Regions from separate parts of the Bacillus sp. OTU530 genome, predicted to be linked through region 3. Evidence: riboswitches for the same ligand, from Rfam matches in the RefSeq annotation. Region 3 holds a riboswitch; each other region holds the start of a gene.
What was found. Region 3 has a riboswitch for S-adenosylmethionine ahead of AAHB12_RS15165 (ABC transporter permease). Riboswitches for the same ligand answer to the same signal wherever they lie in the genome.
Positions count from the first base shown of each region.

Region 1 (9,860 bases), on a different contig from region 3:
TTGCGAGGCATACTGCATGATAAGACGACCTGTTGTTGTTTCTCCTGTAAACGCGATTTTGGCGATGCGATTGCTTGAAGCAAGCGGCTTACCGGCTTCAAGACCGAAACCATTTACAACATTCAGGACACCGTCTGGAAGTAAATCAGCAATAAGCTCTACCAATACCATAATGCTGACAGGTGTCTGCTCTGCTGGCTTTAACACAACACAATTTCCAGCCGCGAGAGCAGGAGCAAGCTTCCACGTTGCCATAAGAAGCGGGAAGTTCCAAGGAATAATTTGGCCCACAACGCCGAGAGGTTCATGAAAATGATACGCAACAGTATCTTGGTCAACCTCACCAATCGTACCCTCTTGTCCGCGGATGCAGCCTGCAAAATAACGGAAATGATCAATTGCTAGCGGAAGATCGGCATTGAGAGTTTCACGAACTGGTTTTCCGTTATCCCATGTTTCTGCCACGGCCAGCATTTCTAAATTTTGCTCCATGCGATCCGCGATTTTATTTAAAATGTTTGCACGATCTGCAACTGACATTTTGCCCCATTTGTCTTTTGCGGCATGAGCGGCGTCAAGTGCCAGCTCTATATCCTCAGCCTGTGAACGTGCTACCTGACAAAACACTCGCCCAGTAACAGGGGATATTGCATCAAAGTATTGTCCATCAACTGGAGCTGTCCATTTCCCTCTGATAAAATTGTCGTATCGGCTTTTAAATGAAATTTTTGCACCCTGTTCACCTGGTACTGCGTAGATCATTTTTGTTGCGTAAGCCATCCTCATTCCCCCTATTCTCACTATATTCACCTTTTATACATGCAAGTTGTGTGCCAAAATCAAGAGGACACTGCTGCTTTGAAATATGTGAGAGCGCACATCGTTCTCGATAGCGAACAAGAACACTTTGCAGGATAAACATAATAGACAGCGAAGAGTAGTATAAAGCTTGCCATAGGTGAGCAAATTAGGAAAAAAATACCCATCTATGCTACAATACAGATAGTAAAGGGCAGGTGATAGGTATGACAGTAACATTTTATTCTTATCCGAAATGCGGAACATGCCAAAAGGCAAAAAAATGGCTTGAAGGGCATGATATTTCCTACAACATGATACATATTGTAGAAAATCCGCCGTCTAAGGAAGAGGTGCGCAAGCTGCATCAGGCAAGCGATCTTGATTTGAAGAAACTGTTCAATACGAGCGGTATGAAGTATCGCGAGCTTGGCTTAAAGGATACATTGAAGACGGCAAGTGAAGAGGAAATGCTAGATCTGCTTGCATCCGATGGCATGCTGCTTAAGCGTCCTATTGTGACAAATGGCAGCAAGGTGACAGTTGGCTTTAATGAAGAGCAGTTTGAGAGAGAATGGCTGTAATGCCGACTGGGCATTTACATAATTGATACAAAGTATGGAGGGGACAAAAATGAACATTCCTAAAGAGTTGCGTTATTCTGAAGAGCACGAATGGGTGAAAGTAGATGGGAGCCGTGTAATCGTCGGTATTACTGAGTTTGCGCAGCATGAGCTTGGTGATATTGTATTTGTGGAGCTTCCGGAGGTTGGTGCTGCATTAAAGGCGAATGAGCCGTTTGGCAGCGTAGAGTCCGTGAAAACAGTTTCTGAACTTTATGCGCCTGTGAGCGGTAAAGTTGTGGAAGTAAATGAAAAGCTAAGTGATAGCCCTGAGCTTGTGAATGAGTCTCCGTACGAAGGTGCGTGGATGGTAGTTGTTGAGCTTGCGGATGCAGCTGAGCTTGATAGCTTATTAACTGCTGAGCAATATGAGAAAATGACAAATCAAGGGTGAAGAATGAGGAGACGGACAAACCGTCTCCTTCTTGCTTTTTACACTTTAAAAAAATATAAATTTTCCAACGAGAAGTTAACTCGACATATCGGGACATTTTAGGAATAAAGTGTAAGTGCAACTACGTCTCTGTCTGCGCCTGCCGGTTTGCCAATCGACGAGTTTTCTTTAGCAAAATTGACAATATTTGCGTATGGTCAGTTTCGATAAAACAGGAAACAAGACGAAAAGAAAGAATATACTATATATTAAGGTTGTATCATAGTCTACATTAGTCGGGTGATGCACAGTGATGGAAATGGAAAAAGTGATAATTGTTGAGGGAAGATCCGATAAGAAGAAAATTGCAAATCTTATTAAAGAGCCTGTAGAAATCGTATGCACAAATGGAACGATCAGTTCATCTAAAATGGACGAATTTGTTGACAAGCTCTATGATAAAGAGGTGTACATACTGGTTGATGCAGATGAAGCAGGCGAGAAGCTTCGCAGGCAATTCAAGCGTGAATTCCCGCATGCAGAACATTTGTATATTGACCGTACGTACCGGGAAGTAGCGACAGCACCAGTGCAGCACCTTGCAAGCGTGTTGCTTGGAGCAGATATAGACGTGTATGCAGAATTTTTAAAGTAAGGATGACGTGAATGATTGAATGGACAGGGGAAGATGTGGAAAGCAACATTCAAGAGGAAGAAGCAACAGTTCTTTATGTGCAGACGCCCATGTGTGGAACGTGCCAGCTTGCGAAGAGGATGTTAACAGTTGTAGAGGCGGCGCTTGAGCTTACAGTCGGTACGGTCAATCTCAATTATGCTCCTTATTTGGCGGAGCGATATGAGATTGAAAGTGTGCCGTGCCTGCTTGTTTTCAAGCGCGGCATTGTTGCGAAACGAATGTACGCGTTCCAGTCAGTAGACTTTATTTATAATGAATTGCAAAAACTCGACATATTGCCTAAGAAATAAGAAGAAAATGTCGAGCTATTATTAAAGGGTTGCTCTGTGAATAAATGGAAAATATATACAACACCTTATTCACGAGGAGTGATGGAAATGACGTTACAAGCATTGTTGCGGTCGTTTGCAAATTATGCAAGCACTCAGCAGCATTTAGAGCCGCTTTTGCCTTTGGAGGAAAAGGTTATGTGTTTTCGGTTTAAGGAAGAAAGCTGTGCTTTAAAAATGTCACGCCATGAAATCACATTGTTAGAAGGAGTAAAGGGAACAGATACGATTACATTTTGGAAAGAAGAGGACTTACATAGTTTAGTAAGCGGTCTTGTTCGGTTACAACTGCTGCTAAGGTGGAAGGGAACGGAGTATATAGGATCATACCGAACACTTTTATTGGCAGAATCGCTGTTTCATATATGCAAGCCGTTAGAAAAGGGAGCTTAAATGCTCGCTTTTTTTTTTGCATATTTATATTTTTTTAAAAAATTTCAAAAATAATAATTTTCTGTATTTTAAGTATAGAGAAATGTATTAAAATCATGGCATAATTTACTTTATGAGTTTCTTAAAATAATAATTTATTATTGTTGACATAGATATGTGAGATTGATAGAATTTCAATGATATGATAAAACATGAAACACATCAGGTAATTTATATTTGATGTTCTCTTATCAAGAGAGGTGGAGGGACTGAGCCCTGTGAAGCCCGGCAACCGTCAGCACATGTTGAAATGGTGCCAATTCCTGCGAAGCGAATGCTTTGAGAGATGAGAGGAAAGGATATACGGCGATTGTTCGAAACCTTTCTGCTTGTCTGAAGCAGAGAGGTTTTTTTACTGTAAAATATGATGTAATGAAGAGGTGAGAGGATATTGATTCTACTAGAGAACGTCCAGAAAATCTACCGTTCAAAAAGTGGAACAGTTACAGCTGTTCATGATGCAAATTTAGAGATTCGCCAAGGAGAAATCTTTGGCATTATTGGATATAGCGGAGCTGGGAAAAGCTCATTAATACGTATGCTGAATCAGCTGGAAAAGCCCACTTCCGGCCGGATTACAGTGGCAGGGCGTCTCATTTCTGCGATTCGTGGCAAGGAGCTGCGCAAGGCTCGTCAAGAAATCGGGATGATTTTCCAGCATTTTAATCTTCTTTGGTCCCGTACGGTACGCGAAAACATAGCGTTTCCATTAGAAATCGCTGGGGTTCCAAAAGAAGCGCGCCAAAAACGTGTTGATGAACTTATTCGTTTGGTTGGACTAGAGGGACGGGGAGATGCGTATCCATCACAGCTTAGCGGCGGGCAAAAGCAACGTGTTGGCATAGCGCGTGCGCTTGCAAATAATCCAAAGGTACTGCTGTGTGATGAAGCAACATCTGCTCTTGATCCGCAAACAACAGATTCTATTTTGGATTTATTAGTTGATATTAATGAAAGACTCGGCTTGACGATTGTACTTATTACGCATGAGATGCATGTAATCCGAAAAATTTGCCATCGTGTGGCTGTTATTGAGAGCGGGAACATTGTGGAGCAAGGCGAAGTTCTGGAAGTATTCAAACATCCCAAACATGCAACAACCAAAAAGTTTGTGCAGCAGGTTACTGAATCAGATGAAGCAAGAGAAACAATTGGACAACTGCTTCATAAGTATCCAGACGGAAAGATTGTAAAATTAACATTTGTTGGTGATACTGCGGAGAAGCCCCTTATTACGGATTTGATTCGTCATTTTGAAGTGGATGTTAATATTTTGCAAGGAGAAATTTCCCAAACGCAAAAAGGCTCCTATGGGACATTGTTTGTTCAGCTTCAGGGTGAGAATGAGGAGATTGTAAGAGCCATTGCTTTTATTCGAGGTAAGATGGTAGAAGTTGAGGTGGTCGAATATGAACAATGAGTGGTTAGAGCTAATTAAATTGGAAAAACTAATCGATGCAACGCAAGAAACCATCTATATGACAGCTATTTCAGTTACAGTTACATTCATTCTAGGACTAGCATTAGGATTACTTTTGTTTTTAACTAATAAAGGTAATATGTGGGAAAATAAGGCTGTCAATACGGTGATTGGATTGTTTGTAAACATATTTCGTTCAATCCCCTTCATTATATTGATTGTACTGCTTATTCCGTTTACAAAGTTACTTGTGGGAAGTATTCTAGGAGCCAATGCTGCACTGCCTGCTTTAATCATTGGTGCAGCACCGTTTTATGCCCGCATGGTCGAAATTGCGCTCCGCGAGATTGATAAAGGTGTTATAGAGGCGTCTTATGCGATGGGAGCTTCTAATGGACAAATCATTTTTAAGGTGCTTATACCAGAAGCATTGCCAGCCTTAGTTTCAGGGATTACTGTTACGGCGATCGCTCTTGTTAGCTATACGGCCATGGCCGGCGTTATCGGAGCTGGAGGGCTTGGAAACTTTGCCTATTTAGAAGGATTCCAAGGCAGCAATCCATTATTAACATTTGTTGCGACAGTGGCTATTCTAATTCTTGTGTTTATCATCCAGTTTACTGGAGATTATTTTACTAAAAAGTTAGATAAAAGGTAATTAGGGAGGAACGCAAAATGAAAAAACTGCTTAGTCTCATTGTAGCTGTTTTTGTTCTTGCTTTAGCGGCTTGCGGCGGAACAGACACTACAAAGGAAAAAACAGCTGATGGAAAAACAAAAATAATTGTCGGTGCATCCGCTGTTCCACATGCTGAAATTTTAGAAGCAGCAAAGCCATTGCTTGCAAAAAAAGGAATTGATCTTGAAGTTAAGGTGTTTCAAGACTATGTTTTACCAAACGTTGCATTAAAGGAAAAAGAAATTGATGCAAACTATTTCCAAACTCCAGGGTATTTAGACTTAGAGATGGAGAAAAAAGGTTATGACTTTGTGAGCATTGGTGAAGTTCATAAGGAGCCGATTGGAATTTATTCTAAAAAGTACAAAAGCTTAGCGGACCTTCCAGAAGGCGCAAAAATTATTATGAGCAACTCGTTCAGTGACCATGGACGTATTCTTCCGATTTTTGAAAAAGCTGGGTTAATCAAGCTTAAAGCGGGCGTTGGTGCGAATGCACGTGTGGAAGATATCGTAGAAAATCCAAAGAAACTAGACTTTTCAACATTGATTGAGGCGAAACTTCTCGCTACTTCCTTTAAAAATGGGGAAGGAGATGCTGTGGTAATTAACACAAACTATGCGCTTGAGGGGAAAGTAGATATTAAAAAATACGGCATTGCGTTTGAAGGAAGTGATGTTGTTCCTTCTAACTTAGTAGTTGTCCGCAAGGGTGATGAAAAGCGTAAAGAACTGCAAACATTGGTAGAAGTACTGCAGTCTAAAGAAATTCAAGATTTCATTCAAGAAAAATATCAAGGTGCTGTTATCCCTGCAAGTAAATAAACCATTTGAAGTCCGGTAGGTTTTGAAGGCTTCAAGGCTGAAAAGAACCCCTGTGATTCCCGCAGGGGTTCTTTTGATTCCACTGTAGGAAAGTATAAATTTCCAGCTAGAAGCCATTTTAACGCAGTCGGAAATTTTAGGAATGCAGTGCAAGGGCAACTCCCTGTCCTCGCTTAACGGCTTGCTAGTCGGAGACCATATGTAGTACTTCAGATTAAAAGTGAAAGTTAGGCGCTTTAGCAGGGCCTTCATGCTGCTGCGGGAGCTCTATAACATATTTCCTAATTCAAGTGCATATAGAGCCCTGTTTTTTTGCAGGCAATTTAGACAAGCACATTATTTTTTTTGAGGATAGTGTAGTATAATGGTGCTCGAGTTCATTTTACACTTTAAGAAAGTATAGTTGCGCGGAGAGTTCAAAAAATACATACAGTGCATTTGAAGGAAGCGTAAAACACAAAAAAATACAAATGATAAAATGGTACAAAGCAGTTGGGTATTTAATGGTTAGAAAATTCCGAAAATTTTCTAACTGTTTGATATATAATTTTAATTGATATAAAATAAGAATGAGAATAAAATGAGAATGTGAAAGTTCTATAACAATTTTTCTTCTATATAGAAATAAACTGGAGGTATTGTGATGGCTGGTTCAACTTTAACAATTAAGGATCTGCATGTATCCATCGATGAAAAAGAAATCTTAAAAGGCGTAAACATTGAAGTAAAAGGCGGAGAAATCCATGCAATCATGGGTCCGAACGGAACGGGTAAATCAACGTTATCTTCTGCAATTATGGGTCATCCGAAATATGAAGTAACAAGCGGAAGCATTACGCTTGATGCTGAAGATGTATTAGAAATGGAAGTTGACGAGAGAGCTCGCGCAGGTCTATTTTTGGCAATGCAATATCCAAGCGAAATTAACGGCGTAACAAACGCAGACTTCCTTCGCTCTGCAATGAATGCACGTCGTGAAGAGGGCGATGAAATTTCTCTAATGAAATTCATCCGTACATTGGACAAAAACATGGACTTCTTGGAAATGGATTCCGCAATGGCACAGCGTTATTTAAACGAAGGCTTTTCTGGGGGCGAAAAGAAGCGTAACGAAATTCTTCAATTAATGATGCTTCAGCCGAAGTTTGCTATCTTAGATGAAATCGATTCTGGATTAGATATCGATGCGTTAAAGGTTGTTTCTAAAGGAATCAACGAAATGCGTGGTGAAGACTTTGGCTGCTTAATTATCACGCACTATCAGCGTCTTCTTAACTACATCACGCCTGATTTTGTACACGTTATGATGAACGGTCGCGTTGTAAAATCTGGTGGTCCAGAATTGGCACAACGTCTAGAAGCAGAAGGATATGACTGGATTAAAAAGGAACTCGGCATCGAAGACGAAGCAGAGCAAGAAGCGTAAGCGGATAGGAGGATAATCATGACAATCGGTACACTACCATTCGATCAAGACTATGTTCGTCAATTAGCAAGCGGAGAGCCTGCATGGTTGACGGAGCTTCGCTTACAAGCCCTTGCTAAAGCAGATGCACTTCCAATGCCGAAGCCGGATAAAACGAAAATCGGCAAGTGGGATTTCATCGGTACGGGACGTACGGCAAAGCAAGAGGCTGTAAGTTCTCTTGAAGAGCTTCCAGAGGATGTAAAAAAGCTTTTCAACACAGAAGAAGAGAAAAACGTACTTGTACAGCGCAGCGGCACACCAGCTCTCGTTGTATTATCTGAAGAAGCAAAGGCAAAAGGCGTTATCTTCACAGATATCGTAACGGCAGCTCGTGAGCACAGTGATTTAGTGCAAAAGTATTTGATGACAAAGGGTGTTAAGATCGATGAGCATCGCTTAACAGCTCTTCATGCAGCGTTAATTAACGGCGGCGCGTTTGTATATGTTCCGAAGAACGTTGTACTTGAAACTCCGCTTCAAGCTGTATTTGTTGTAGATAGTGAAGAAGCTAACGTATATAACCACGTTCTTGTTGTGGCGGATGAAAACAGCTCTGTAACATATGTGGAAAACTACGTAGCGAATGAAAATACAACAGGTGTTGCAAATATCATCGCTGAAGTAATTGCTGAGCAAGGGGCACTAGTGAAATTTGGTGCGGTTGATCTTCTTTCTAAAGGGATCACGACTTATGTAAACCGCCGTGGTACAGTTGGCCGTGATGCTCGTTTAGAGTGGGCGCTTGGCTTAATGAACGATGGCAATACGATTTCTGAGAATATTACAAACCTGATGGGTGATGGCTCTGTTGGTGATACAAAAACAGTAACAGTCGGCCGCGGTGAGCAAATCCAAAACTTCACAACAAGCGTTGTGCATTTTGGTAAAAACTCTGCAGGTAATATCTTAAAGCACGGTGTACAGAAGGATGCAGCAACATCTGTTTTTAATGGTATTGGCAAAATCGAGCATGGTGCTTCCAAATCGGATGCGCAGCAGACATCTCGTGTGCTGATGCTGAGCGAAAAAGCGCGCGGTGACGCAAATCCAATCTTGTTAATTGATGAAGATGATGTAATGGCAGGACACGCAGCTTCTGTAGGACGCGTAGATCCGTTGCAGCTCTATTATCTAATGAGCCGCGGTATTCCTAAGAAAGAGGCTGAACGCCTAGTAATCCATGGCTTCTTGGGACCAGTTGTGAACGAGCTTCCAATTGAAGGAGTAAAAGCACAGCTTGTTGAGGTCATTGAAAGGAAAGTTCGCTAATGGATATTGGAGCAATACGCCAACAGTTTCCCATTCTTCATCAGCAGGTGAACGGTAAACAGCTTGTGTATTTGGATAATGCTGCAACTTCACAAAAGCCGCTTTCTGTTATTGAGGCGCTGGATCATTACTATAAAGAGTATAATTCCAACGTACATCGCGGTGTTCATACACTTGGTACGAAAGCAACTGATGCGTACGAAGGAGCGCGTGAGAAGGTTCGGAAGTTTATTAATGCCCGTTCCATGCAAGAAATTGTATTTACACGCGGAACGACAACAGCGTTAAATATGATTGCTAGCAGCTACGGTATGGAGCATGTTGGTGCTGGTGATGAAATCGTGATAACGTATATGGAGCACCACGCGAATATTATTCCATGGCAGCAGGTAGCAAAGAAAAAAGGGGCAACATTAAAATACATCCCTCTTCAAGAGGATGGTACGATTTCTCTTGAGGATGTGGAAAAAACAGTTACATCGAATACGAAGATCGTATCTGTTATGTATGTTTCCAATGTGCTTGGCACGATTAACCCAGTCAAGGAAATCGCTGAAATCGCGCATCGCAATGGTGCGATTATGGTGGTAGACGGAGCGCAAAGCACACCGCATATGAAGATCGATGTACAGGATTTAGACTGTGACTTCTATGTATTATCGAGCCATAAGATGTGCGGTCCGACTGGCGTAGGCGTATTATACGGCAAAAAGCAGATTTTGGAGAATATGGAGCCGGCAGAGTTTGGCGGCGAAATGATTGATTTTGTAGATTTATACGAATCAACATGGAAGGAGCTTCCATGGAAGCACGAAGCAGGTACACCAATTATCGGTGGTGCTATCGGACTTGGTGCGGCGATCGACTTTCTGGAAGATCTTGGTCTTGAAAACATTGAAGCCCATGAACACAAATTGGTACAGTACGCAATGGAACGCTTATCAGAAG
Region 1 covers NZ_JASATP010000029.1:22,202-32,061, reverse strand. The annotation lists gene adh (aldehyde dehydrogenase) at 1-762, opposite strand, end outside; gene AAHB12_RS19595 (arsenate reductase family protein) at 1,026-1,382, shown strand; gene gcvH (glycine cleavage system protein GcvH) at 1,432-1,815, shown strand; gene AAHB12_RS19585 (toprim domain-containing protein) at 2,105-2,449, shown strand; gene AAHB12_RS19580 (thioredoxin family protein) at 2,461-2,781, shown strand; gene AAHB12_RS19575 (hypothetical protein) at 2,869-3,213, shown strand; SAM riboswitch class I at 3,438-3,545, shown strand; gene AAHB12_RS19570 (methionine ABC transporter ATP-binding protein) at 3,644-4,672, shown strand; gene AAHB12_RS19565 (methionine ABC transporter permease) at 4,662-5,330, shown strand; gene AAHB12_RS19560 (MetQ/NlpA family ABC transporter substrate-binding protein) at 5,348-6,175, shown strand; gene sufC (Fe-S cluster assembly ATPase SufC) at 6,819-7,601, shown strand; gene sufD (Fe-S cluster assembly protein SufD) at 7,620-8,912, shown strand; gene AAHB12_RS19545 (cysteine desulfurase) at 8,912-9,860, shown strand, end outside.
Region 1: another riboswitch for S-adenosylmethionine. It lies ahead of AAHB12_RS19570 (methionine ABC transporter ATP-binding protein); the one in region 3 lies ahead of AAHB12_RS15165 (ABC transporter permease).

Region 2 (9,860 bases), on a different contig from region 3:
GACTATACGGTTAACTTTTAATCGGTTAGAAGTAAGCTTTAGGAGGTTGTATAAGGATGGGGAAAGCATTTGATCCTACGCTAATAATCGAGTTTATTCCGACTCTATTTCATTACCTAGGGGTAACTCTACAGATTTTAACAGCATCTATTTTTCTAGGACTTGTCCTCGGTATAGCAGCAGCTATACCGAGGTTATTTAAAATTCCTGTATTCAATCAACTGGTCATTGTATATGTTTCATTTATTCGCGGGACACCAATTTTAATCCAATTATTCCTTGTTTTTTATGGCTTACCTGCAGTTCTTATGCTTTTTCATATTGATATTTCTAAGATGGATGCCATTTATTTTGTCATTATTACGTATGCGATTAGTAATGGAGCTGGCTTTGCTGAAATTTTTCGAGGAGCAATCCGTGCCGTTGATTATGGGCAAACGGAAGCGGCCTATTCTGTCGGAATGACCAGCAGCCAAAACTTTTTTCGAATTGTTCTGCCACAGGCCATACGGATTGCATTCCCGAATATGGCGAATTCTGTCATCGGCTCATTAAAGGATACTTCACTTGCTTTTACGATCGGTGTAATGGACATGATGGGAAGAGGCGATACACTTATTGCATCAACAGCACATGCACTAGAGGTGTATATATCCCTTTCTATTATCTATTATGCTGTAGTGTTATTGTTTGAAAAAGTATTTAGTAAGCTAGAAAAATATTTCAATCGTTATCAGAAAGCTGATGTATCTGCTGCGGCTTAAAAAGGAGGAGTGAAAATGACAATCGATATTCCCTTTATTTGGGTAGCTTTTAAGGAAATTAGCAAGGCCCTTCCTATTACTCTCACCTTAACGATTGTTCCCTTATTGCTTGGATTTTTAATAGGTATTAGTGTTGCACTCGTTAGAGTCTATAAAGTGAGATATCTTTATCATGCAGCAAATGGGTATGTATCCTTTTTTAGGGGAACACCTATTATCATGCATATTATGCTTATTTATTTTGGATTTCCATTGCTCATTGATCGAATTTCTGCAAAGTTTGCTTTGGGGATTCAATCTAATTCTATTCCCGTTATTTTGTTTGTTTTAATAGCCTTATCCTTGGCCGCAGGTGCCTATTTATCAGAAATGATCCGATCCGGTATTATCAGCGTTTCAAAAGGACAAATGGAAGCAGCTTATTCCGTTGGAATGACCAGGTTTCAAGCGATGATCCGAATTATTTTACCTCAGGCATTAGCTCAGTCTATTCCGAATTTCACAAATATTTTTGTCGGTTTTTTACACACATCATCCATTGCATTTCTCGTATCAGAGAAAGAATTGACAGGTGCTGCGAATATTGTTGCATCAACAAACTTGAAATTTCTAGAAGCTTTTATTGCTGCAGGTATTATTTATTGGGGTCTTACCATTCTAGTGGAGGGTCTTTCATTTTTAGTAGAAAAAAAGGTGACAGCCTATAATCGGGGAGGCGTATCATGATCTATTTAAAAGGAATAAAAAAATCATTTAATAAGCAGCCTGTGCTAAAAGGAATTAACTTGAAAATAGAAAAAGGGGAAGTGGTTACGATTCTTGGTCCGAGCGGATCAGGGAAAACAACATTACTAAGATGCCTGAACTTTTTGGAAACACCTGATACGGGCATTGTTCAAATTGGAAATGTACAGGTCCATTCAGAAAAAGCGAAGAAAAAGGAAATATTGTCACTAAGAAAACAATCTGCCATGGTGTTTCAGCACTACAACTTATTTGCCCACAAAACAGTATTGGAAAATGTGATGGAAGGTTTAATCACTGCAAAGAAGGTTAAGAAAAAGGAGGCGAGAAATCACAGTGAGCAGGTGCTTGAGAAAGTGGGGCTAAGTGATAAATTACATCACTATCCATCCCAGCTATCAGGGGGGCAGCAACAGAGAGTAGGAATAGCAAGGGCGTTAGCGCTGAATCCGGAGGTAATTCTTTTTGATGAGCCTACGTCAGCTCTTGATCCTGAGCTAGTGGGGGATGTTCTATCCGTCATTAAGACTATTGCACAAGAAGGAATTACGATGGTTGTTGTCACACATGAAATGAGTTTTGCCAAAGAGGTATCTGATCGTGTCTTGTTTATGGATGAAGGAGTAATCATTGAGGAAGGCACACCTTTAGAAATTTTCCATGCTCCGAAGGAAGAACGCACTCGCCGATTTTTACAACGGATATCAAGTGAATCTTTCTTTACACCTCTAAAAGAACAGGTTAATTAAATAGTAAATCATAGAGAAAAAGGTGGAGTTGTGGTGACAAACCAAATCATAATTGATGAGTTAGTAGAGGAAGAAAAAGAAACGGTTCGGCGTTTATTGGTTGAAAGCTATCGGCAGTATGAGCATGAATATACAAATTCTCAAGTTTGGGAGAATTATTTAACAAATATTAAGGCATCGGTTGATAATCCAGATGTGAAAAAGATATTAATTGCGAAAAGCGACGGCAATATTCTCGGGACACTACAGTTATTCGAGTCATCTGAAAAGGCCTACCAAAAGCCTGAATTACAAATTTTTTCACCAATTATTCGCCTGTTAGCTGTCCATCCTCAGGCAAGAGGACGTGGTGTGGCGCAAGAATTATTAAAAGCGGGTGTTCATTTTGCAAAGTCTCAAGGAGCAAATCAATTATATTTGCACTCAAGTGATAAAATGCAAAAAGCGATTCGTTTATATGAATGGCTTGGTTTTAAGCGAGATCAAACAAAAGAGTTTATGAACAATGATATTTTAGTAAAATGCTATCGTTTAGATTTATCCGAGTTTAACAGGTTGTGATCTATCTACTTAAAGAATAGGAAAATCGAAGAAGTTAAGAGGGGCTAAACAATGTGTAAAACCTCGATTGATACAGCTAACCATCAGAGGGAAAACTGCCTCTGATGGAAGTTTCACCTTATAGGAAGGAGCACGCTATGAATCAGACAGAATTAGAGGCTCATTTGATATCGATTCGTCGTCAATTGCATCAATATCCAGAATTATCAAACCAAGAATTTGAAACAACCAAATCCATTGAAAAATGGTTGCGTGAACTAGACATTGTGATTCGGGAAACGGAATTAAAAACAGGCGTCTTTGCAGACATCCAAGGAGGAAAACCTGGTCCAATAGTTGCTGTGCGTGCAGATATTGACGCACTTCCAATCGAGGAGAAAACAGGACTTCTCTATGCCTCAAAAGTAAAAGGGGTCATGCATGCTTGCGGTCATGATTTTCATACAGCGGCTCTTATTGGTGCTGCCTATCTTTTGAAAAAAAATCAGTCAGAACTGAAGGGAACAGTGCGCCTGCTCTTTCAACCGGCAGAGGAATTAGGGGGAGGTGCAAACCAGGTGATAGCAGATGAACAATTGAATGGAGTGGAGGCGATTATTGGGCTTCATAATAAACCAGAGCTGCCTGTCGGGACAATTGGCTTAAAAGAAGGACCTTTAATGGCAGCGGTGGATCGTTTTCATATCGTTCTTTATGGTAAAGGGAGCCATGCAGCAATACCGCAACATGGAAAGGATCCGATTGTAACAGCCGGGCATCTTATCACTGCCCTTCAGACAGTTGTCAGTAGGAGCGTGTCTCCGCTCCAAAGCGCTGTATTGAGTGTGACGAAAATAGTAGGCGGCAGCACATGGAACGTTATTCCGGATGATGTCATACTTGAAGGCACCATTCGTACCTTTGACACTGCGATTCGTGAAGACGTAAAAGCAAAATTCTATACAATTGTCGAAGCAGTTGCCGCAGCTTTTTCACAGAAAGTTAAGATTGACTGGTTTCCAGGTCCGCCACCACTGGTTAATCATAAGGCCGTGACAGAGATAGCTCGGAATGCTGCTCAGCAGCAATCCCTGCTTGTTACGGATCCAGAACTATCAATGGCTGGTGAGGATTTCGCATACTATCTTAACGATATACCAGGGACATTTGCTTTTTTTGGTACAAACGGAAATGAGGAGTGGCATCATCCTGCATTTACCCTAGATGAATCAGCCATTATAAAGGCTGCTTATTTTTTATATAATAGTTCGAGGGAATTATTAAATCAATGGGATTAAGTAATCTGTAATGAATAGAATTGTGGTGTAAATATGTTTTTAGGAACATAGAATCCTAATATACTTGTTTATCTGTGAATGATGATAGTGCTCCAAATAACTTATATAAATTGAATCTCGCTTTAGGCAGACTTCCCCTTTTGATATTGTCCCTCTTAAGTAGACAGTACTGTTTATCTAAGAGGGATTTTCTTATGCCTAAAAAAGTGACAACAGTTTGTAACTATACTCGTGATGGCATGCTTTGCCATTCGAGAGCAGGAGAATGCTCATTTGCACTCGAAAACATGTTATCCTGCCAACAAGACCTTTACGCTGCAACACGGTCTTGATTTGGGGATAAGATGAATACTCAGGCGTAATATTCTAAAAATCTACCTAATTTAGGTGGATTTTTAGAGTTGGCGTGGAAAATCAAAGCGGATTCCAGTAAAACAATATAGAAAATTACATTTTAAATAAAAGTAAAAGTATTAAATGTAAGTAAAATAGTATAATTTTGGATTGAAAGTTACATATTTCCATTATATAATCAATATTGGGTAAATAAGGAAACGCTGACTTGACGACAAGAGGCGCATAAAAAGTTCACAAGTATGATAGTAATTTGATTTGCATGATCCAGTACTATAATGTTGCTGCAACAAATCAATTACTAGGTACGTTTGCGGAACTTTTTATGCGCTTTTTATTTCCTGTTTATTCAATACATATATCTGGGGAGGAATGTAAAATGGAAAAAATGTGTATGCAGATGATGATGATGGCGTGTATGGAAAGAATGATGTGTGAAATGAATTGTATGAAAATGACGATGGATAAGATGTGTGATATGAACATGGACATGCCTATGGATCAAATGATGTCTAAAATGCAAGAATGTGATGAGATGATGACATCTATGATGAATATGATGGTTACTATGAAAGAAAAATGCTAATAAGCATAGAAAAAGTACCTTATCTTAATAGATAGGGTACTTTTTCTATCAATACTCATCATTGTATAAAATATCTAAACCAAATTGTTTTGTCTACTATATAATCTTTGGAGGCTGATTTTTCGCTAAATGAATTTCACGTCCTAATGAAATGCGCTGCTGTTTCAGTTTCAAAACTTTATCTTGTAAATAGCTATTAGAAGGTTGACTTCTTATTTGATTGTAAAGAGTAAGAATTTCTTCATTAAGATGTTTGTATTTTTCTAAAAGATTATCAAGCGCGAAGGATTGATTTTCTTTCTGAACCTCGTTATGGAAATTTTGGAGTTTTTCCATAATTTCTTGTTGCCATGATGTATCATTGATGCTTTCGGCATACAAGTACAAATCTAAATAATCGTTTACCTCCAACTGTGTCTCTCTGATGCTCATTAAAGATTCCCCTTTCTAATACGAAAACCCTCTTCCTAAGAAGAGGGTTTTCGTATTAGAAAGACACCTCTCCTTATCTTCCAAAGCTAAGCTTTGCTGGAATTAGCACCATACAAAATCAAGCATGTGGTTGCTGAGGTTTCACAGGGCCAGTCCCTCCACCTCTCTGGATAAGAGATTTTCACTTTTTTATTTAATTACTTATTATTCTAATTGATATACTTGGAATTGTCAATGGGATCGTATTCCCAAGTTAGGATTTGTCCACTTTACGCAAAGTCGGGAAGTGGCGGGTAGTTCAATAGTGAACTATAAAATGTACAAAAAGGCCCTTAACAAAATAAACGTAGGAGGGAGTACCTGGATTCGAACCAGGGAAATAAAGGTTTTGCAGACCCATGCCTTACCACTTGGCTATACCCCCTTAAGAAACGGCGGGTAAAACGTATTCCCGCCTAAGCTTACTCTAACTACAGTGGGTGTTACTTATCGGTTTCTTAACAGTAAGTCGTTAAGTGTTTTTCATATAATCTCGTACATACAGTTAGCGAAAAGCTTTGTATTTTACCATTATCCGATTTCATTCCGATAGCGGAATTATTCGGCACTTTCTCCATGGGACTTAGTAACAGAAATGAATTTGTATCATATGGAACAAGTTTTAATTACGCTTTATTCGGGAGATTCGTCGCTTTCTTTCGAGTAACACTGCGTCGGCCATCAATACTAACAGGTACATCGCCATCTATCGTGATCCGTCGTACTACACGATGCTGATCGCCATAATCATTAATTGCATAATGCTGTGTTGCTCGATTATCCCAAATTGCCACATCTCCAACATTCCAGTGCCAGCGCACAGTGTTCTCTAGCTGAGTAATGTATCCTTGTAAGATTGAAAACAGATGGGCTGAGTCAGATGATGATAAGCCTAGAAATTTCTTGAAGAAATGTCCCAGCACAAGTGTGCGCTCTCCTGTCTCCGGATGAACCCGTACGACTGGATGCTCAGTCTCGTATAAAGTGGAGGTAAATACTTCACGATAGCGTTTCTCGTCTTCTGATGAAACATTATTGCGGTTTCTCGCATAGTCATATTCATTGCTGTGCAGGGCCCAGAGGCGATCGGCAAGATCACGCAGCTCCGGAGGAAGACTTTGATAAGCGGCTGCGGTATTTGCCCAGACGGTATCACCGCCAGCAGATGGAATGACAACAGCACGAAGAGTTGCAATCTGTGGATATGCGTCCACGAATGTTACATCTGTGTGCCAGGAGTTAGCACGTCCGCCATGAGCGGAATCAAGCTCAAGCACGTAATCAGTATTCTGTTTCGTAGGTACGGTTGGATGGGCAACTGGATTTCCTAATAATCGGGCAAATGATTCTTGTCCTTCATCATCAAGATGATTCTGACCACGGAAGAAAATTACCTTGTGCCGCAACAAAGCTTGACGAATCTCATGAACTGTCGAGGTGTCAAGATCCGCAGATAGACGAATCCCGCTGATCTCTGCGCCAATTCGACCTGCTATCGGATGAATCTCCAAACCTTTATTAGTGTGGTGACTTTTATCAATTACGCTCATAATGAATACCTCCTGATTAATTTGTTTGGCCAGTGCCGGAAATGCCGTTACCTGAACACATGTGGATTTCTTAATATTACTGATTGGCTTTTATTTACATCATCCTTCCTTATGGACCGATAAAGCTTGGATAAACAAAGGAGGCCAGAGCATAGCTCTGGCCTCCAGGTGTCTGGTCGGCATATTTTCTATAGGTGTCAAAGTAGTTTAATCCGATCGGGTTAGTCAATATATTAGAGCTTATGGAGGATACTGTCAAGGGATAAGATATAAAAAAATCACTCTTACAAGTTATTAATTTTTTATTCTTATAAAGAGTGAGAATCGGCATGGAAGCAAAGGAACTTTTTACTGAACTTATTTCAAAGAAATCTATCAATGAAGATTTGTTCTTTACCCATGGAGACTATTGCTTACCAAATATTATCCTCCACCTATCGTTGGACTTCCCCCTCCACACGACTGAGGTAGGGGCGTTAGTGTTTTTGGGATGAATTTTATTCATTTTCGTCATTGTTCCTCATTAGTCTTTATTTGTAATCAAGCTATTGTCTCTTAATAATAACTATGATAAATTTGTTTTGAAGATTTAACCAACTAAAGACATCGGTTTTATTTGTATTCCGACTGGGCAACCAGAGGTACTCATCTAATTTTTAGATAAGTACCTCTTTTTTGTTAAGGTGATGAATAAAACTGAATACAGCAAAACGAAAAAGAGGGGAATGAGGGGAAAGTGGAGACAAGAGAGTATGTAACAGATGTTCTGATTGTAGGTGGAGGAACGGCTGGGACAATGGCAGCAATCAAAGCTAAGGAGACAAATCCTGATTTGGATGTGCTCATCCTAGATAAGGCAGATATACGAAGAAGTGGTGCAATTTCAATGGGGATGGATGGTTTAAATAATGCTATTATTCCAGGTCATGCTACCCCAGAGGAATATACCTTAGAGATCACAGCTTCCAATGATGGAATAATTGACCAAAGGGCTGTTTATCGACAAGCGAGTGAGTGTTACGAAATCGTTAAAGAATTGGATTCATGGGGAGTAGATTTTGAAAAAGACAGCCAAGGAAATTATGTTGTTCATCGTGTCCATCGAAAAGGAAAATATGTTCTGCCAATGCCAAAGGCTAATGATTTGAAACTCATATTAGCTAAAAAGGTTAAAAAAATGAGAGCTAAAGTCGTTAACCGGGTTATGGTGACTAGATTGTTAACTTTAGGAAATCAAGTAGTTGGGGCCTTAGGTTTTGACGTATTCAAAGGAGATTTCATCATTGTTAGAGCAAAAGCGGTTGTCCTCACCGCTGGTGCCGCGGGACGAATGAGTCTTACTGATAGTGGTTATTTATATGGAACTTATGAAAATCCAACCAATTCTGGTGAAGGATATGCGATGGCGTATCATGCTGGAGTGGAGCTGACAGGAATTGAATGCTATCAAATTAATCCCACTATGAAGGATTACAATGGTCCAGCTTGTGCCTATGTCGCGGGGCCATATGGCGGGTTCACAGCTAATGCAGAAGGTAAGCGTGTAACCGGATGTGACTATTGGAGCGGCGATTTAATTATGAATATGTGGAAGCTTGCTAATAAAGGAGAATGGCCGCTTTATTTAAAGATGAGCCATCTTGACGATGAAACTGTGAGTAAAATTGAAGCAATTTTACACAATAATGAACGACCTAGTAGAAGTACGTTCCACGCAGGTAGGGGAAAAGATTATCGGACGGATATGGTTGAACTTCATTTTTCCGAAATTGGGCTTTGCAGTGGACATAGTGCAGCAGGTGTTCTGGTTAACCATGAAGCTGAAACGTCAATGAAGGGTCTTTATGCAGCCGGAGATATGGCTTGCGTTCCGCATCAATATTTATTAGGAGCCCTTACCTTTGGGAAAATCTCTGGGATAAATGCTGCTAATTTTGCAGCAAAACAAACATTACTTGATGTGGATGAAGTACAAATTATTGAAGAAAAGGAACGAATTCTTAAACCGCTTCAAAATCCTGATGGTGTTCCACATCATCAAGTAGAATACAAAATACGTCGTATCGTCACACAATATATGATGCCTCCTAAAACAACAATAAAACTGGAAATAGCTCTAGAGAAAATTGAGCATTTTCGTAAGGTTGACATGAACCTATTAGGAGCAAAAGACCCTCATGAACTTGGGCGCGCATTGGAGATTCATAGTATTTTAGATTGTGCTGAGATGATGGCAAAAGCGTCTCTTTATCGAAAAGAAAGTAGATGGGGATTCTATCACTATTTCTTAGATTATCCAAAAAAGGACGATGAGAACTGGTTAAAAAGAGTCATTGTGAAAAAAGAGCAAGATGGTTCAATGAATATTTTTTCAAGAGAACTACCTGAGTATATTTTAGAGACTGATCAAAGTAATAATGTCGAAGCGGAAAAGGAGATACAAAATGAGCAATCTATCTACTAAATTGGTTTCTCAACGCACAGAAGCGAGTATCATTATTGATCGAGATAAATGTATCGGATGCGATATTTGTGTTCAGGTATGCCCAATGGGAATTTTGGCGCTTGATGATGAGAAGAAGGCATATATGAAATATGATGAATGCTGGTATTGCACACCTTGCCAAACTGATTGTCCGGTTGGTGCCGTGACCGTCAATTTACCTTACTTAGTTCGTTGAAAATAAAATTATGGGTGATGGATAACTTAATATCCATCACCCATAATAAGGAGTGAACAGAATGTTCGTTAAAAGTAAATTGTTCTTAGTATCATTACTACTGCTGGTTGTCTCCTTTGTTCA
Region 2 covers NZ_JASATP010000024.1:72,191-82,050, forward strand. The annotation lists gene AAHB12_RS18010 (transporter substrate-binding domain-containing protein) at 1-21, shown strand, start outside; gene AAHB12_RS18015 (amino acid ABC transporter permease) at 57-764, shown strand; gene AAHB12_RS18020 (amino acid ABC transporter permease) at 780-1,490, shown strand; gene AAHB12_RS18025 (amino acid ABC transporter ATP-binding protein) at 1,487-2,257, shown strand; gene AAHB12_RS18030 (GNAT family N-acetyltransferase) at 2,291-2,818, shown strand; gene AAHB12_RS18035 (amidohydrolase) at 2,956-4,095, shown strand; gene AAHB12_RS18040 (hypothetical protein) at 4,829-5,035, shown strand; gene AAHB12_RS18045 (hypothetical protein) at 5,132-5,467, opposite strand; SAM riboswitch class I at 5,538-5,644, opposite strand; tRNA gene AAHB12_RS18050 (tRNA-Cys) at 5,819-5,891, opposite strand; gene AAHB12_RS18055 (TauD/TfdA dioxygenase family protein) at 6,133-7,056, opposite strand; gene AAHB12_RS18060 (fumarate reductase/succinate dehydrogenase flavoprotein subunit) at 7,793-9,520, shown strand; gene AAHB12_RS18065 (4Fe-4S dicluster domain-containing protein) at 9,501-9,737, shown strand; gene AAHB12_RS18070 (ABC transporter substrate-binding protein) at 9,799-9,860, shown strand, end outside.
Region 2: another riboswitch for S-adenosylmethionine. It lies ahead of AAHB12_RS18045 (hypothetical protein); the one in region 3 lies ahead of AAHB12_RS15165 (ABC transporter permease).

Region 3 (9,860 bases):
TTATTTCCTTGGAAAACCGCTCAAGGAAATATCGAGTTTGGCTTAGAAGCAAAAGGTGTACCGAAAAAAGAACGCTCAGAACGAGCTAGACATTATCTTTCGTTAGTTGGCTTGTCAGGCTTTGAAAATCGATATCCTCATGAGCTTTCTGGAGGTATGAAGCAGCGGGTAGCCATTGCGAGAAGCTTAGCATATGATCCTGATGTCCTACTCATGGATGAACCCTTTGCTGCGTTGGATGCACAAACAAGGGAGACGTTACAAAGTGAGCTCCTTCGAATTTGGGAGCAAACAAAAAAAACGATTGTATTTATTACCCATGGTATTGACGAAGCAGTGTACTTAGGACAGCGGGTAGCCGTCATGACCTCCCGTCCAGGAAAAATCAAACAGATTATTGATATTCCACTTGAATCAAGGACAGGCGAAGAAGATTTGCGTTCCAATCCCGAGTTTGCAAAGATCCGTCATGATATTTGGAGCTTGCTTCGGGAAGAGGTAGCCAAAGCGCAAGAGCTTGAGCGAAATAAGCAGTTAGCCCACTCGCATAGAGGGAATTCGAAGAAAGAGGTGACTATTCATGGCTAATATTGGAGGAACAATTACCTTAAATAAAAAACAATCGCAAAAAGTAGTACTTCTTCCGTTCATATCATTAAAAAAGCTGTTCAAAAGCTTTGCTGCCATTTTTGTCTTACTGGCGGTATGGGAGATTGCACCTCGCCTCGGTTTTGTAGATCGCACATTTTTGCCGCCGTTTTCAGAAGTGGTTCAGGCTTGGTGGCAGCTTCTATTATCTGGTGAACTATTATCTCATTTCAAAGCTAGTTTATTTCGATCTTTAACCGGATTCGTAATCTCTTTATTACTAGCGATTCCACTAGGGCTCTTAGTAGGCTGGTATAAACCGCTTTCTGAAATTTTGACTCCATTGCTAGAGATATTTCGCAATACTGCAGCACTGGCGCTTCTTCCCGTCTTTGTTCTTATATTAGGGATTGGAGAAACATCTAAGATTGCTATTATCATATACGCTTGCTCATGGCCAATCCTTCTCAATACGATCAGCGGGGTAAAGCATGTTGATCCTTTATTAATCAAGTCTGCTAAATCGATGGGATTATCTCCAGTTCGATTATTTCAAAAGGTGATTCTCCCTGCTTCCGTACCGACCATTTTTACCGGTATTCGTCTAGCTGGTGCCAGTTCAATTCTCGTATTGGTAGCAGCAGAAATGGTTGGTGCAAAGGCCGGCTTAGGATATTTAATCAACTATGCGCAATACAATTTCCAAGTTTCGAATATGTATGCAGGTATTATTACAATTTCCGCATTAGGACTATTATTTAACTGGACTCTTGTAAAGCTGGAAGGACATTTTACAACTTGGAAAGCTACACAAGGAGAATAAAATATATTAATAGGAGAGATAAAGATGAGTAAAGAAAAACGACAATTCAGACTTGGAGCATTTTTTATGATTCCTGGCCATCATGTAGCTGCTTGGCGGCACCCAGATGCAAAGGCGGATGACGTATTGAAGTTCGATTTTTATAAAAAGTTAGCCCAAACAGCGGAACGTGGAAAGTTTGACATGATTTTCTTAGCTGATGGTTATGCAGTGGGCCAAAACGTCTCTCCTACAGCAATAGAGCAAACTGTTACCGTTCGTCCTGAACCCTTTACGTTATTATCCGCGCTTTCTTCCGTCACTGAACGAATTGGGCTGGCAGGAACTGTCTCTACTACCTATAACGAGCCGTTCCATGTCGCCCGTAAATTTGCTTCTTTGGATTACTTAAGTAATGGGCGTGCAGGATGGAATGTTGTCACATCCGCAACAAAGGCAGAAGCACTTAATTTCAGCAAAGAAGAGCACTTATTGCATGAGCTTCGATATAACCGAGCAGCAGAGTTTGTGGATGTAGTCACAAAGCTTTGGGACAGCTGGGAGGATGATGCCCTTGTGATTGACAAGACAGCAGGCGTTTTTGCGGACCGAGACAAGGTGCATCAGGTGAATCATAAAGGAACATGGTTTTCGGTTCAAGGGCCATTAAATATTGCAAGGCCGCCTCAAGGCCATCCGGTTGTAATTCAAGCTGGATCTTCAGAAGCTGGTAAAGAGCTAGCGGCTCAAACGGCGGAAGTGATTTTTACGGCCTGGCAGACACTAGAAGAAGCACAAACCTTTTATAGAGATGTTAAGGGGCGACTTGCTAAGTATGGACGTTCCCATGATGATTTGAAAATTATGCCTGGTATTTTTCCGATTGTCGGAAGAACAGAGGAAGAGGCGAATGAGAAAAAAGCGCTTCTCGAAGAATTGATTCCTCCAGCAGCAGGAGTTGGCTTGCTTTCCGCCATGATTGGAGTCGATTTATCTGGTTATCCTCTTGATGGACCCCTCCCGGAATTACCTAATCTAGATCAAATTAATGGAGGGAAAAGCCGTTTTCAGCTGTTGAAAGACTTAGCTGAGAGAGAGGGACTGACGATCCGTAAACTATATCAACAAATTGCCGGTGCTCGCGGGCATAGGGAAATAAAAGGGACTCCACAACAAATTGCTGATCAGCTAGAGGAATGGTTTAAAAATGATGCTGCCGATGGCTTTAATATTATGCCGCCATATTTACCGGGAGGCTTGGAGGATTTTGTTGATTTAGTTGTACCGGAACTGCAGCGTCGCGGTTTATTTCGCACTGAATATGAAGGACATACTTTACGTGAGAATTTAGGTCTTTCTCGTCCGGCGAATCAGTTTACAAAAGTTCATTAATCATCATGATCCTTGCTAGTCATGACCATGAGTCTTGATATAAGTAGAGTACCATTTTCAGAAACCCCAAGAATGATGCTGATAGGCATCGTTCTTGGACTGAATGTTCGGGTGGATTTTTAGTCGCTTTTACACGGATGGGAGGATTTATACATGAGTCATGCTGATTTAAATCTTCGTGCAGATGTGCTTGTCATCGGAGGCGGTCCCGCGGGTACTTGGGCAGCGTTAACCGCTGCTAAAGGCGGGGCAAAAGTTGTGCTTGTAGATAAAGGATACTGTGGAACAAGCGGTGCGACAGCTCCATCAGGCACTGGCGTATGGTATGTGAATCCTGATTCTAAAGAGCGAGAGAAGGCAATGCAAGGCCGGGAAGCGCTGGGTGGTTATTTAGCGGATCGCGGCTGGATGAAGCGTGTATTGGACCGCACTTTCGAGAATGTGAATCAAATCGCTGCATGGGGCTACCCATTTCCAAAGGATGAAATCGGTGTTTCCCACCGAGGTACCCTGCAAGGGCCTGAATACATGAAGCTAATGAGAAAACAAATTCAAAAAGCCGGAGTTCGTATTCTTGATCATAGTCCTGCTTTAGAATTGCTTGCTGATGAATATGGGGTAGCCGGTGCCGCTGGGATTAACAATCAAACACAAGAAGCATGGCGAATTGAGGCGGCAGCGGTTATTATTGCGACTGGAGGATGTGCCTTCCTTAGTAAAGCTCTTGGTACGAATGTGTTAACTGGAGATGGGTATTTGCTCGCCGCTGAAGCTGGAGCAAACTTTTCCGGAATGGAATTTTCTACGGCTTACTCGCTTGCTCCAGCCTTTTCTCCCGTAACGAAATCGGCTTTCTATACGTGGGCAACCTTTTATTATGAAGATGGTACGGTGATTGAAGGGGCTGGCTCGCAAAAAGGACGTTCTGTTATCGCTCGAACACTGCTTACACAGCCCGTGTATGCAAGGCTTGATAAAGTTAATGAGATGATGAAAACAGCTATGCGCAAGGCACAGCCTAACTTCTTTCTCTCATTCGATCGACTCGGTATTGATCCCTTTACGCAAAAATTTCCGGTTACATTACGATTCGAGGGAACAGTTAGGGGAACAGGAGGCATCCACATTGTAGATGAAACTTGTGCCACTCAAGTTCCAGGACTTTATGCAGCGGGCGATGCAGCAACACGTGAGCTGATCTGCGGCGGCTTTACCGGTGGGGGCAGTCACAATGCCGCTTGGGCCATGTCTTCTGGCTATTGGTCAGGAGAGGCTGCAGCTAGGTTTGCAATTAAACAAGGAAGCTACGCATCTAACCGAAATGCACAAGGCTTGTCGAGAGCTTCTGGGGTTCCGAAACAGCCGATTGTAAGCTCGGATGCGCCAGACTCTCAAGAAATAGTGAAAGCAGTACAAAACGAAGTGTTTCCGTATGATCGGAACTGGTTTCGGACCGGTGTTGGTCTGAAAGCCTCTCTTAATCGTTTGGACAGCATTTGGGAGGAGATCAAGCAAGGAATTGGGGCTAAAGATGGTAATGTGACTAGAATCCGTGAAGCTGCCGCTATGACGGCAACTGCCAGATGGATGTATACAAGCGGACTGGAACGAAAGGAGACCCGAGGTATGCATCGCCGTGAAGATTTTCCAACGATCGATCAAAAGCAGCATTATCGTATCTTAAGCGGCGGACTAGATCATACTTGGGCGAAGCCATTTGTTGATCAAAATCCTAAATTCCCTATAAGGGAGGGGATCGTTTTATGATTGAACTATTAAGTAAAGATCGCTGCATAAAATGTAATCTATGTGTATCTGTTTGTCCCACCAATGTGTTTGAAAAGACTAAGGCTGGAGATGCTCCTGTCATTGCCAGACAATCCGATTGCCAAAGTTGCTTTATGTGTGAATTGTATTGTCCAGTGGATGCTTTGTATGTAGCGCCTTTCGCTGAGCAAACTACTGAAGTGGATGAACAGGCTTTAATTAGAAAAGGAATACTTGGCAGCTATCGTGAAAATATCGGTTGGGGCAAAGGGAGAAAGTCTACCGCTTCCTCTGACCTATCTTATCTTGTTATGAAACGCATGCGGGCTTCTCATTAGACGAGCCTTTTGTTACAAAAAACTAAGGAAATGGGTGTATATGATGAGTTTAAAAATTAATCCTGTTGAACAACTTACGAGTGAGGTTGAGAAGTATCGTAAAGCTGAGTATTCTGTTAATCCCTTATTTTTAAATCGTTGGTCCCCTCGTGCATATTCCGGTCGGAAGGTGTCTGATGAAGAGCTATATAGTGTTCTTGAAGCAGCACACTGGGCCCCTTCATCCTTTAATGATCAACCTTGGCGCTTTATTGTGGCGAAAACAGAAGCCCAATTGAAGATTTTTCATGAATTCTTAAATCCTTTTAATCAAGCTTGGGCGGAAAAAGCTCCTGTTCTTGTTCTGATCGCATCGAACAAAAAGAGGGATAATGGTGATTTAAACAATGCACATGCATTTGATGCTGGCGCAGCTTGGGGACACTTAGCGATTCAGGCTACTTTACTTGGACTTAGTACGCATGCAATTGGAGGGTTCGATAAAGATAAAGCCCGAAGCTTACTGAAGATTCCAGAAGATTTTGATCTTCATGCGGTAATTACCATTGGTTATCGTGACAACAAAGAAACACTTGATGCGAATTTGCAAGAACGTGAAAATCCTAGTACTAGAAAACCATTAAAAGAAGTTATTTTTGAAGGATCACTAAATGCGTAAACTGAAGATACTTTGTTATGATTATTTATAAGAAACAAACTCTCTTATCCAGAAAGGTGAAGGGGCTGGTTTGGTGAAACCTCAGCAACTATAGTTTTTATTTTATAGGATGCCAATTCCAGAAGAGCCTAGCTTCAGCAGATAAGAAAGGGGATTTTTTATGAACATTAGAGAAAAGCAACTATGGATAAATGATTATTTAGATTTGTACCTTTATGCGGGAAGTATGGATGATATATCGTGGTAACAAGAAATTATTGGAAAACTACAAATACCATAATAAACCGATATGAATTTTAGGTTATCTGACCAGACGACTGGAGGTTCCTCTTGATTTTTTAGCAAAATCAAAAGGAGCCTTTTTGTGTTCAAAGGAAAGGGGGATATAACGTGAATGAAAAATTGATGTACAGAGGGAGGATATCTATTAGGGGAGTCTCAGTGATTAGCGTTAGCTTGCTATGTATTATTTGGGCAGTGAGCACCAATTTGAAATGGGTAGACCCTATTTTTCTACCGTCTCCTCAAGCTGTTTGGAGAGCATTTTTAGATTTATTAACAGAGGGATACAAAGGAGCATCGTTAAATACTCACATTCTAAATAGTCTATATAGGTTATCTTCGTCTTTGGTTTTAGCGTTTTTTACAGCAGTACCATTAGGAATCCTATGTGGCTATTCAAAATACATACTGGCTATTTTTGATCCTATTGTTGAATTTTATAGGCCGCTTCCTCCGCTAGCCTATTATGCCTTACTTGTGCTATGGATGGGGATCGATGATAAATCGAAAATAGCATTATTATTTCTAAGTGCTTTTGCTCCGTTGTTTCTGGCAACTGTATCTAGTGTACAGAAAGTTCCAAGTGATCGGATTAATGGTGCATTAACATTAGGAGCTTCAAAAGGGAAAGTTCTTTTATATATCATCCTCCCATCTGCCCTTCCAGACATTGTAACGGGTCTTCGCACCGCGATTGGGGTTACATATGCTACGCTAGTTGCTGCGGAAATGGTCGCTGCCACTTCAGGTATTGGCTGGATGGTATTGGATGCTAGTAAGTATTTACGGAGTGATATTGTCTTTGTAGGAATCATTTTAATGGGAGGGATCGCCATTTTAATGGATGGCATTATTAGATGGTATCAACGTGTTCAATTCTCATGGGTTGGGAAATAAGATTCCTAACATAGCAATTACAAAAGTTGGAGGAGAAATGATATGGTTTTTCAAAGGAAACGAAATACGTTATGGATTCTTATATTAATTATGATTATTAGTCTAATTACGGGTTGCTCGAATCAAGGAGCAGCAGGAGGGGCAGAAGACTCCACATCAAATGACATAGCACCAAAAGAAATTAGATTGGGATATCAAGTTTCCCCTAATGGAGAATTGCTAGCCAAAGCTTTAGGCTTGCTAGAAAAAAAGTATCCTGATGTAAAAATTAATTGGATTAAGTTTGATTCAGGCCGAGATGTGAATAATGCGATGGCAAGTGGGAGTATTGACTTTGGTCTTGTAGGTACACCTCCGGGTTCAATAGGAATTGCAAACAAGTTACCGTATAAAGTGTACTACCTGCATGATATTATCGGCGAAAGCGAAGCGTTAATCGCAAAACAAGATTCTGGTATTCAATCATTAAAGGATTTAAAAGGGAAGAAAATTACGACCACCTTTAGTTCAACGTCTCATTATAGCTTGCTAAAGGCTTTAGAAAAGGAAGGTATTAACCCTCAAAAAGAAGGAATTACGCTCCTTGATATGCAGCCAGCTGACATTTATGCTGCTTGGAAACGGAATGATATTGATGCAGCTTACATTTGGCAGCCGATACAGACTAAGTTGATCACTGAAGGCGGGAATATGATTATTAGTTCAAAAGACTTGGCACAAAAAGACATTGTGACTGGGGAATTTGGAATTGTGAATAAGGATTTTGCGAAGAAGTACCCTAACATTGTTAAAGGATATATCGCTGTCTTAGATGAGGCAGTACATTATTATCACGACAAACCAGAACAATCTGCTCAGCTTCTCTCTAAAGAATTAGGCTTGTCTCCTGAGGAAAGCTTAACAACAATGAAGCAAATTATCTGGCTGGACGCTTCCCAGCAGAAGGAGTATTTTGGAACGTCAGGGCAGCCAGGGAAACTAGCTAACGTCTTAAAAGATACTGCGGATTTTATGGTCAAACAGAAAAATATATCGTCTGCGCCGGATTTAAATACATATCAGCGTGCGTTGCTAAGCGATTTGTATAAACAATAGAAGAGAAAGGAGAAGTAATATGAGCGTAAGTATCCCACATAAACAACATGCAGAGACTGTAAATCGTTCTAATGTAATTGAAATAAAAGATTTGAGTGTACGTTATGAAAATCAAGATTTATGTGTATTAGAGCATATTAATCTCGAATTATATGAAGACGATTTTGTTTGTGTATTAGGTCCATCAGGTTGTGGGAAATCTTCATTGCTAAATGTTATAGCAGGGTTTCAGAAGCATATAATAGGTGAGGTCAGAATCAATGGAAATCCCCATAGAAAGCCTAATGCCGATGTAGGAGTAGTATTTCAGCATCACAATTTATTTCCGTGGTTATCAATTGAAAAAAACATTGAATTTGGTTTAAAAATGCAAGGCATACCGAGGGCAGTGAGAAAGCATACAGTTTCTTACTACCTGGAAATCGTGGGGTTAGAAGCTGCTACTAAAAAGTTACCTTATCAGCTTTCAGGGGGGATGAAGCAAAGGGCAGCTATTGCAAGAACGCTTGCTGCGAACCCTAAGGTTATGTTAATGGATGAACCTTTTAGTGCTCTAGATGCTTTAACTCGTGTATCCATGCAAAACCATCTTCTTGAAATTTGGAGAAAAACGAAAAAATGTGTGTTTTTTATTACACATGATGTTGAAGAAGCGTTATTGCTAGGGACGCGTATTGTAGTTATGCAGTCCAATCCTGGAAGAATTATAGTCGACATGCCAAATCCTCTATCTAGACATAATAAATCAATAGAAGAAATGAAACGTGATAAGGATTTTAGTAGGTGGTGTGATTATTTCATTTCCAGTATACGTGATGGAGAGATAAAAAACGGCGGATAAAAATAATAATTTTCTAAATTCAATTATGTATTGTTTTCGCAAATGGAACCTTTCTAGGTTCCATTTGCATTTCAAGATGAAGAAAGGTGGAGAAGGGGTAATGAGTTGGATTTTACTTTTACTAGGGATTTTATCGGAGGTATTAGGTACAACGTCCATGAAAATGTCTGAAGGATTTACAAGACCAATTCCTTCAATCTTTATATTTGTTTTTTATGGATTGAGTCTTACTCTGGTAACGTTGGCACTTAAACAGATTGATGTAAGTATTGCGTATTCTATCTGGTCTGGGCTAGGTACAGCTATTATCGCAACTATAGCTCTCATTTATTTTAAAGAACCTATCTCCTTAGTTAAAATATTGTCGATACTTATGATTATTGGTGGTGTAATTGGCTTAAATATAAGTGGGGGTACCCATACAAAGGAAGTATCCCCAGAGCAGGTACAGACAGAAATTAGCGCAGAGTAATACCCATAGAATTTCTAAACTATTAATTTTTTATTTTGAAATATCAATTAAAGAATTGACAGTGTAACAGGAAAAGTATTACAATCTAAATATCAAACAAAGTACATAAGATTAGTATGAATTAAATTTCTATAAGTAAGAGCTGATCAGTTAACTGAAGGCCAGGACACCAATAGGTGCTCTGGCCTGTTCTTGTTTATTCAAAACTTTCTTTGTTTGTCAAAAAAATAGAATTATATTCTGAAGGAAACGTAAGGGGGAGATTGTATGAGTAAGACTAATCCATCAAATTCTACTAAAGTTCAGTTAGAAATTAAACCAGTTACAGCGAGGATTGGGGCTGAAGTAACAGGGATTCGACTATCTGCTGATTTGAACACTTCGGAAGTGTTGGCGATACGAGAGGCTTTATTAAAATACAAGGTATTGTTTTTCCGTGATCAACAGCACCTTGATGATGCTGGCCAAGAAGCGTTCTCGCGTCTATTTGGCGAATTGTATGCTCATCCAACGGTACCGAGTAAAGATGGCACGAGCATTCTTGAACTTGATTCAACTCATGGAGGGCGTGCAGATGCTTGGCATACAGATGTAACATTTGTAGATGCGTACCCTAAAGCCTCCATTCTCCGCTCAGTTATCATCCCTGAAGTTGGTGGGGACACGATTTGGGCAAATACAGCAACTGCTTATCGAAATTTATCCAAAGAATTGCGTAATCTTGTTGA
Region 3 covers NZ_JASATP010000019.1:1,030-10,889, reverse strand. The annotation lists gene AAHB12_RS15195 (ABC transporter ATP-binding protein) at 1-588, shown strand, start outside; gene AAHB12_RS15190 (ABC transporter permease) at 581-1,411, shown strand; gene AAHB12_RS15185 (LLM class flavin-dependent oxidoreductase) at 1,436-2,782, shown strand; gene AAHB12_RS15180 (FAD-binding protein) at 2,936-4,549, shown strand; gene AAHB12_RS15175 (ferredoxin family protein) at 4,546-4,887, shown strand; gene AAHB12_RS15170 (nitroreductase family protein) at 4,931-5,545, shown strand; SAM riboswitch class I at 5,587-5,693, shown strand; gene AAHB12_RS15165 (ABC transporter permease) at 5,936-6,724, shown strand; gene AAHB12_RS15160 (taurine ABC transporter substrate-binding protein) at 6,767-7,819, shown strand; gene AAHB12_RS15155 (ABC transporter ATP-binding protein) at 7,839-8,660, shown strand; gene AAHB12_RS15150 (DMT family transporter) at 8,761-9,132, shown strand; gene AAHB12_RS15145 (TauD/TfdA dioxygenase family protein) at 9,400-9,860, shown strand, end outside.